One region of the Enterobacter sp. Taxon_8 genome, then DNA from elsewhere that is predicted to be linked to it. Evidence: predicted binding sites of a transcription regulator. Region 1 holds the regulator's gene; the other holds the start of a gene.

What was found. The regulator LexA, encoded in region 1, represses DNA repair genes until DNA is damaged. The targets are predictions, from matches to a motif close to TNCTGTATGTACATACAGNA.
Region 2: a site for LexA is predicted at 2,332-2,351, ahead of umuD (translesion error-prone DNA polymerase V autoproteolytic subunit). Genes of this name have one in related genera too.

What each region holds. Positions count from the first base shown of each region.
Region 1 is NZ_CM177989.1:4,265,998-4,270,280, forward strand. Features, by position in the region: gene AC4IBF_RS20345 (CsbD family protein) at 26-235, opposite strand; gene dinF (MATE family efflux transporter DinF) at 356-1,693, opposite strand; gene lexA (transcriptional repressor LexA) at 1,757-2,365, opposite strand; gene AC4IBF_RS20360 (diacylglycerol kinase) at 2,474-2,842, opposite strand; gene plsB (glycerol-3-phosphate 1-O-acyltransferase PlsB) at 2,997-4,283, shown strand, end outside.
Region 2 is NZ_CM177989.1:2,535,912-2,540,194, reverse strand. Features, by position in the region: gene tcp (methyl-accepting chemotaxis citrate transducer) at 1-1,199, opposite strand, end outside; gene AC4IBF_RS11950 (aldo/keto reductase family oxidoreductase) at 1,344-2,210, shown strand; gene umuD (translesion error-prone DNA polymerase V autoproteolytic subunit) at 2,370-2,804, shown strand; gene umuC (translesion error-prone DNA polymerase V subunit UmuC) at 2,788-4,050, shown strand; gene AC4IBF_RS11935 (hypothetical protein) at 4,063-4,283, opposite strand, start outside.

The sequences.
Region 1 (4,283 bases):
GAGCCGCCCTGTGGGTTATTCAGCGTTACCAGCGGTAGTCGTTACGGGTTTCCCAGTCTTTGACTTCGTTTTCCGCCTGATCTTTCGCGTAGCCGTAACGTTCCTGAATTTTACCGACAAGCTGATCGCGTTTACCTTCAATGACGGTCATATCGTCATCAGTCAGCTTACCCCACTTTTCTTTCGCTTTACCTTTGAACTGCTTCCAGTTGCCGCCGATTTCGTCTTTATTCATCATCGTGTCCTCTTAGTTAAGCGTCGGGTCGTAACGTCCGTTACGTTCTTTTCTGCTGGACGTGATAATTATTGTAGTTAAGGATTCCGTAGTTAATTTCATATTCGGAATCTTTAACCGTCACGATATATCGTGGCGCGAAGAGAACCAGGTATCGTTTTGCCAGTGGCGGTGCCAGATAAACGCCAGCGATAACCCGCGCAGCGAGAGGAAGACGGCCAGGGCCAGCCACAAACCGTGATTACCCAGCCAGGGAAGCGTTAGCAGCGTCAGACCAAACCCTGCCGCCGCGACCGCCATGCTGTTGCGCATTTCCGCTCCGCGCGTCGCACCAATAAACATGCCGTCCAGCAGATAACACCAGACGCCGACCACCGGTAAGATGACTTGCCAGAGGAGATAGTGACTCGCCAACTCGCGCAGAGCAGGTATAGACGTCAGCAATGCAACGATCTGCTCACCAAAGCAGGCGTAAACCAGACCAAAGGCCAGCGCCACCAGTCCCGACTGACGGCAGGCTGCCCGCCAGACATCCCGAAGCTGCCCGCTTTTTCGCGCACCGTATGCTTGCCCGGAATGCGCTTCAACCGCGTAGGCAAAACCGTCCAGCGCATAGGCGGTAAAGGTCAGAAGCGTCATCAATATCGCGTTGACCGCCACGATTTCTGGCCCCAGTCGAGCCCCGAAAACCGTCAGCGCGCCGAAGCAGAGCTGAAGAAGCAGCGAGCGCAGCATGATGTCACGGTTGAGGGCCAGCAGCTTACGGATATTGCCGCGCCATGCGGTTTTGAGCAGCGCCAGAGAGATCCCGCGCATCGACAGCACGCGCCAGACCATCCACAAGCCAATGATAAAGGTTCCGTATTCGGCAATCGCCGTCGCCAGCGCCGCGCCCCGCACGTTCATATGCAGGCCCATCACCAGCCAGATATCCAGCACAATGTTGAGAAGGTTGCCCACCACCAGCAAAATCACTGGCGCCCGGGCATACTGAACGCCCAGTAGCCACCCCAGCAGAACCAGGTTAGCCAGCGACGCGGGCGCGCTGAGCCAGCGGATTTCAAGGAAACGTCGCGCCTGATCCAGTACCGCCTCGCTGCCGCCAACGATATGAAGCGCAAGATCGATCAGGGGTGTCCGCAATACAACGATTAATGCACCCGCGCCAAGCGCGAGTATCAGCGGCTGCACCAGCGCACGCGCCAGACGCAGCGGATCTTTCGCACCATAAGCCTGTGCGGTAAGACCGGTGGTGCTCATGCGTAAAAAGAGCAACAGCATAAACAGGAAGCTGGTTGCCGTCGCGCCAATCGCCACGCCGCCAAGATAAACCGGTGAATCAAGATGGCCTATAACGGCAGTATCAACCAGTCCCAGTAAAGGCACGGTAATATTGGAGAAAATCATCGGCAGGGCAAGACGCCACAATGCCTTATCTGATGCCGTCAGTAGTGACATGAAAGATACCGGGAGTGGGGAATGAATCAGGCTACAGCGGTGCCATAGCCTGTCAGGAAGAGGTTACAGCCATTCACCGTTGCGAATCACCCCGACCGCCAGTCCTTCGATAGAGAAGTTCTGTTCGCGGAGATCGACCACAATTGGGGTGAACTCGTTGTTTTCAGGCAGCAACTGAACGGTGTTACCCTGTTTTTTCAGACGTTTGACGGTGACTTCATCGTCAATGCGCGCGACAACCACCTGGCCGTTACGCACATCCTGAGTTTTATGTACCGCAAGCAGATCGCCGTCAAGAATACCGATGTCTTTCATCGACATGCCGCTAACGCGCAGCAGAAAATCAGCGCTCGGCTTGAACATGGCTGGATCGACCTGGTAATGACCTTCAATATGCTGCTGTGCCAGTAAAGGCTCACCGGCAGCAACACGACCTACCAGCGGAATGCCCGTCTCTTCTTCTACAAGCAGTCGGATACCGCGTGACGCGCCTGATACAATCTCAATCACGCCTTTACGCGCCAGCGCTTTCAGGTGTTCTTCGGCAGCATTCGGAGAACGGAAACCCAGACGCTGCGCGATTTCCGCACGCGTAGGTGGCATACCCGTCTGGCCGATATGATCCCGGATGAGATCAAACACCTCTTGCTGCCTGGTCGTTAACGCTTTCATTCCGCCCCCTGGGTGTATATACAGTTATGCTGTGAGTATATACAGTCAAAGGCGATTTTGGAACCAAAAACTGCACAAAAAACCAGGGACTTAATTATTCCTCGAGGCTCATCGGAAATGTGACCAAAGCAGCGTGACCCAGGTGATAACGGCAGTGATAATCGCCAGTAATACGGCAGCAGATCCCATGTCTTTTGCGCGGCCAGAAAGCTCATGGAAATCGGAACCGATGCGATCCACAACGGCCTCAATAGCGCTATTAAGAATTTCCACTATCATCACCAGAAGTACGGAACCGATAAGAAGTACGCGGGTAATAGCATCAACATCAAGGAAACAGGCGACGATCACCGCGATGATAGCGGCGACGCCCTCCTGGCGAAACGCGGCCTCGTTGGCCCATGCGGCACGGAAACCTTTCCATGAATAGCCGGCGGCTTTGATGATACGTGTTAACCCAGTGGTATTATTGGCCATTAAAAGAACCTTTTTTAAAAAAGAGCGTCAGTAACAGGAGCCGTAGAGCGTTTCGCTACAGCCTGAAGTATGACGGGTAACAACAGAAATTTTGCGCGCTTTCTGTTATCCTTGCGCCGCAATTGCATTATTAACCAGAGGCTTTACATCGTTTATGTCCGGCTGGCCACGAATTTACTACAAATTACTTAATTTACCATTAAGCATCCTGGTAAAAAGCAAGTCTATCCCAGCAGAACCCGCGCTGGAACTGGGGCTCGATACGTCGCGTCCCATTATGTACGTTTTGCCTTATAACTCGAAGGCTGACTTACTGACGCTTCGCGCCCAGTGTCTGGCGCATGACTTACCAGATCCGCTTGAACCGCTGGAAGTTGACGGCACGCTGCTGCCGCGCTACGTGTTCATCCACGGCGGGCCGCGCGTGTTTACCTATTACACGCCGAAAGAAGAGTCCATCAAGCTGTTCCATGACTATCTCGACCTGCACCGCAGCAACCCCGATCTGGATGTGCAGATGGTGCCGGTATCGGTGATGTTTGGTCGTCGTCCGGGCCGCGAAAAAGGTGAAGAGAACCCGCCGCTGCGCATGCTTAACGGCATCCAGAAGTTCTTTGCGGTCTCCTGGCTGGGACGCGACAGCTTTGTACGTTTCTCCCCTTCCGTTTCGCTGCGTCGCATGGCGGACGAGCACGGCACCGACAAGATCATCGCGCAAAAACTGGCGCGCGTGGCGCGTATGCACTTCGCTCGTCAGCGCCTCGCTGCCGTAGGGCCACGCCTCCCGGCGCGTCAGGATCTGTTCAACAAGCTGCTGGCTTCCAAAGCGATTGCCCGCGCCGTTGAAGATGAAGCGCGCAGCAAGAAAATTTCGCATGAGAAAGCTCAGCAGAACGCCATTGCGCTGATGGAAGAGATTGCAGCGAACTTCTCTTACGAGATGATTCGCCTTTCCGATCGTATCCTCGGCTTTACGTGGAACCGCCTGTATCAGGGCATCAACGTTCATAACGCCGAACGTGTACGCCAACTGGCGCATGATGGCCATGAGATTGTCTATGTCCCCTGCCACCGCAGTCACATGGACTACCTGCTCCTTTCCTACGTGCTCTATCATCAGGGGCTGGTACCGCCGCACATTGCTGCCGGTATCAACCTGAATTTCTGGCCAGCAGGTCCGATTTTCCGCCGCCTGGGCGCGTTCTTTATTCGTCGTACCTTCAAGGGTAACAAGCTCTACTCCACCGTGTTCCGCGAGTATCTGGGCGAGCTGTTCAGCCGCGGCTATTCCGTGGAGTACTTCGTGGAGGGCGGGCGTTCCCGTACCGGTCGTCTGCTCGATCCGAAGACCGGCACGCTGTCGATGACCATCCAGGCCATGCTGCGCGGAGGTACCCGTCCGATCACGCTGGTGCCTATCTACATCGGCTACGAGCACGTG
Region 2 (4,283 bases), 1.7 Mb from region 1:
GCAACAACCGCAAAACCACGGCCCTGTTCCCCGGCGCGTGCCGCTTCCACCGCGGCGTTAAGCGCCAGAATGTTGGTCTGGAACGCAATGCTGTCGATCACGCCGGTAATATGCGCAATTTGCTGCGAACTGTCGGCGATTTCGTTCATGGTGCGAACCACGTTATCCACGACGTGACCGCCGCGCGCGGCCGTTTCAGAGGCGTTTTTCGCCAGCAGCGTGGCCTGACGGGCGTTATCGGAGTTCTGTTTAACCGTCGCGGTCAGCTCTTCCATGCTGGCAGCGGTCTCTTCGAGCGAGGCGGCCTGCTGCTCGGTGCGGGCGGAAAGATCGTTGCTCCCCGCGGCAATTTCACCTGCGCCGGTGTAGATGGAATCGGTACTTCCGCGTACGGCGCTGACGGTGGTTACCAGCGACTGCTGCATCTCATGCAGGCCGGCGGCCAGCTGACCCATCTCATTGCGACCCGAGATAGCGATCTCCTGCGTCAGGTCGCCCCCTGCAATGGCGCGAATATGGTTCATAATGGAGTGGAGTGGTTTTAACAGCAGATGTTGTAAACCCTGCCAGATGACCACCAGAACCGCGATCACGGCCAGCAGAATTGCCGCCAGCGTCCACTGCATCTGCGTGAAGCTGCTCTGGTTCTCTTCGGTTGCGGCCTTCAGCAGGGTGTTGTTTTCGGCGCGCCAGCGGTTATAGACCGCTTCCATATCGTCCTGCGCCTGCTGCGCATCCAGATCGCCATAGGCCTGATAGTTGTCGGCGCGCAGATACTCAATCGATAAACGCATGACTTCATGCATCTGGTTCCAGGATTTCTGCATCTCGTCGGTCAATGCCGCCTCCTGGCCCTTAACCTGCGGCAGCTTCTGCCACTCTTTGTTATAGGCTTCGGCTTTTGCCAGCGAGTCGCCTGCGGTGCCAAGCAGTTTGTTGATCGCTGCCAGGGAAGCCGGGTCACGCTGGTTTTTCAGGTAGCGGATCGCCACGCGGGTGACGGTGACGCGCGTTTTCACCAGCGTGTTCACGCTGTCGCTCAGGCTTTCCTGCTGGGCATTGAGCACGCCGGAATTCTGGAAGTTATGGCGATCGTTGCTGACGGCAGAGTAGAACAACCCTCCCGTGACAACTTGCAGCAGACAGAATATGGTGAGAGCAAAGATAATACCGGTAATCACGTGCAAATTTTTCAGCATAGCGGTCGTCCGTTAGAAAGGATGCAGAGGTACACCAATACTATCGTCGTATAGAATTTAAACTTTAATTTAACTCGCGCTTAACTAAGGGCTCCGGTGAGGAACCTGTTGTAAATCCGGATCATTTTTATGAGGAAGGTTAACATGAGCAGCATTGATAAAAGCGGGACGTACGCGCTCGGGACGCGGACGGTTAAAAGACTGGGCTACGGTGCGATGCAGCTCGCCGGGCCGGGCGTCTTTGGCCCACCGAAGGATAAGCAGGCCGCGCTGGACGTGCTGCGCGAGGCGGTGACGGCGGGGGTGAACCATATTGATACCAGTGATTTTTATGGTCCTCATGTCACCAACCAGCTGATCCGCGAGGCGCTTCATCCTTACCGGGACGATCTGACGATCGTCACCAAGATTGGCGCCCGTCGCAACGACAAAGGCGCCTGGCTGCCGGCCTTTTCCGCACAGGAACTGACGCAGGCGGTGCATGACAACCTGCGTAATCTGCAGCTGGACGTGCTGGACGTGGTGAATCTGCGGATCATGTTTAGCGCACACGGGCCTGCGGAAGGGTCGATTGCTGAACCGCTCTCCACCCTGGCAGAATTACAGCGGCAGGGGCTGGTGCGGCATATTGGCCTGAGCAACGTCACGGCCACCCAGGTTGCGGAAGCGCAGAAGATGGTGCCGGTGGTGTGCGTGCAGAACATGTACAACATTGTTAACCGGGGTGATGATGCGCTGGTGGATCTGCTCGCGCAGCAAGGGATCGCGTATGTACCGTTCTTCCCGCTGGGCGGCTTTACGCCGCTGCAATCTTCCGGGCTTAAGGCTGTCGCGGATTCACTGGGCGTCACGGCAATGCAGGTTGCGCTGGCATGGCTGCTGCAGCGTTCTCCGAATATTCTGCTGATCCCGGGCACCTCTTCCGTGGCGCATCTGCGGCAAAACCTCGCGGCGGGGGAACTGCAGCTGCCGCCTGACGCGCTGGAAACATTGAATACGCTGATGGACTGATCGTCACAGGCGCAAAGCCCGACATGCGCTTCCGGGCTTTGCGCGTTTTAAATCTTCTGACACTTCAACGCGTTTGGGTCCGCTTCCGGAAATGACCTTGATCCTTGTCCATAATCCGTAATACTGTATTTATATACAGCATTCGGCGAGAAAGGCATTATGGACACTCTCTTTTCTTATCAACCAAAACAAATCATTGAATTACCTTTGTTTTTAGAACGTGTTGCCTGTGGGTTCCCCAGCCCGGCACAGGATTATGTGGAGGATCGTCTCGATCTTAACCGGCTGGCAGTAAGGCACCCCAGTGCGACCTATTTTATTAAGGTGAGTGGAGACTCCATGATTGGGGCGGGGATCGGCGATGGCGATCTGCTGGTGGTTGACCGCTCGTTAAATGCCGAACACGGAGATATCGTCGTGGCGTCGGTCGCCGGTGAGTTTACGGTGAAGGAGCTACAGACGCGCCCGGTTCTGAGGTTGTTGCCACATAATGTCCGCTATCAGCCGATTACCTTTCAGTCCGAAGAGGAGCTGCAGATCTTCGGCGTCGTCACCCACACGCTTAAAACGCATAGACATGTTCGCGCTGGTTGATGTGAACAGCTTCTATGCCTCCTGCGAGCGGGTCTTCCGCCCCGATCTGGAGGGGAAGCCCATCGTGGTGGTTTCCAATAACGACGGCTGCATTATTTCACTGTCGCGGGAGGCAAAGCAGTTCGGCATAAAAATGGGTGAGCCGTATTTTAAATTCAAACAAAAACTATATCCGTCAAAAGTTTACGTCTTTAGCTCGAATTATGCGCTGTATGCCGATCTCAGCAGTCGGGTAATGCAGACGCTGACCGATCTCGCCCCGGCAATAGAGATTTACTCCATTGATGAGGCGTTCGTGAACGTTTCAGGGGTCAGTCACTGCCTGTCACTGGAAGCGTTTGGTCACCAGATGCGCTCGCAGGTCTTTAAAAATACGGGATTAACCGTTGGCGTCGGTATTGCCCCGACCAAAACGCTGGCGAAGCTGGCCAACTATGCGGCGAAACGGTGGTCCGGCACCGGCGGCGTGGTCGATCTCTCAGGCCGCGAGCGGCAGCGTAAACTGCTGGAAAAGGTTCCGGTAGAGGAGGTGTGGGGGGTAGGCCGACGCATCACGAAAAAGCTCAACGCGATGGGGATCACCACGGCGCTGGAGCTGGCGGAGGCCTCCTCGTGGGTCATTCGCAAACATTTTAACGTGGTGCTGGAGCGTACGGCCCGCGAGCTTCGCGGTGAGCCCTGCCTTGACCTGGAGGAGTTCACCCCCACGAAGCAGCAAATTATCTGTAGCCGTTCGTTTGGACACCGTATTATGCAGTACGAGGAAATGCACCAGGCGATTTGCGCCTACGCGGAACGCGCCGCAGAGAAATTGCGCGGCGAGCATCAATACTGTCGTTTTATCAGCGTGTTTGTGCGCACCAGCCCGCATGCGGACAACGAAATTTATTACGGCAATCAGGCTTCGGTCACCCTGATGACGCCCACCAATGACTCGCGCGATATCATCCGCGCCGCCACGGAAGCGCTGGGGCGGATATGGCTCGACGGGTATCGCTATATGAAGGCCGGGGTCATGCTGGCGGACTTTTTCAGCAGCGGCGTCGCCCAGCTTAACCTGTTTGACGATAATCGCCTGCGCGCCAACAGCGCGGCGCTGATGGAAACGATCGACAGCCTGAATCATTCCGGCAAAGGGAAGATATGGTTTGCCGGGCAGGGTATTGAGAAACCGTGGGCGATGAAACGGGAAATGTTGTCACCGGCCTATACAACGCGGTACGCCGATTTGCCGGTGGCGAGGTAGAGTATCGTTGCGTTATTTCTTTTGAATCAACCAGGTTGCCGCAGCCGCCAGCACGCCGATCAGCGGCATTTCGCCCGCACCGGCCAGGAAGTTATGACGATCGATCTCACTATTTTTACGGATATCGGTAAGGCGAGTAAGCGCCTCTTTTTCATCCGCGGCGCCGATCTCCTCGAACTGTTTTTCGAACCCCTGGGCGATGAGCTGTGCAGCCGCATCGGTGTTTGCGCTTT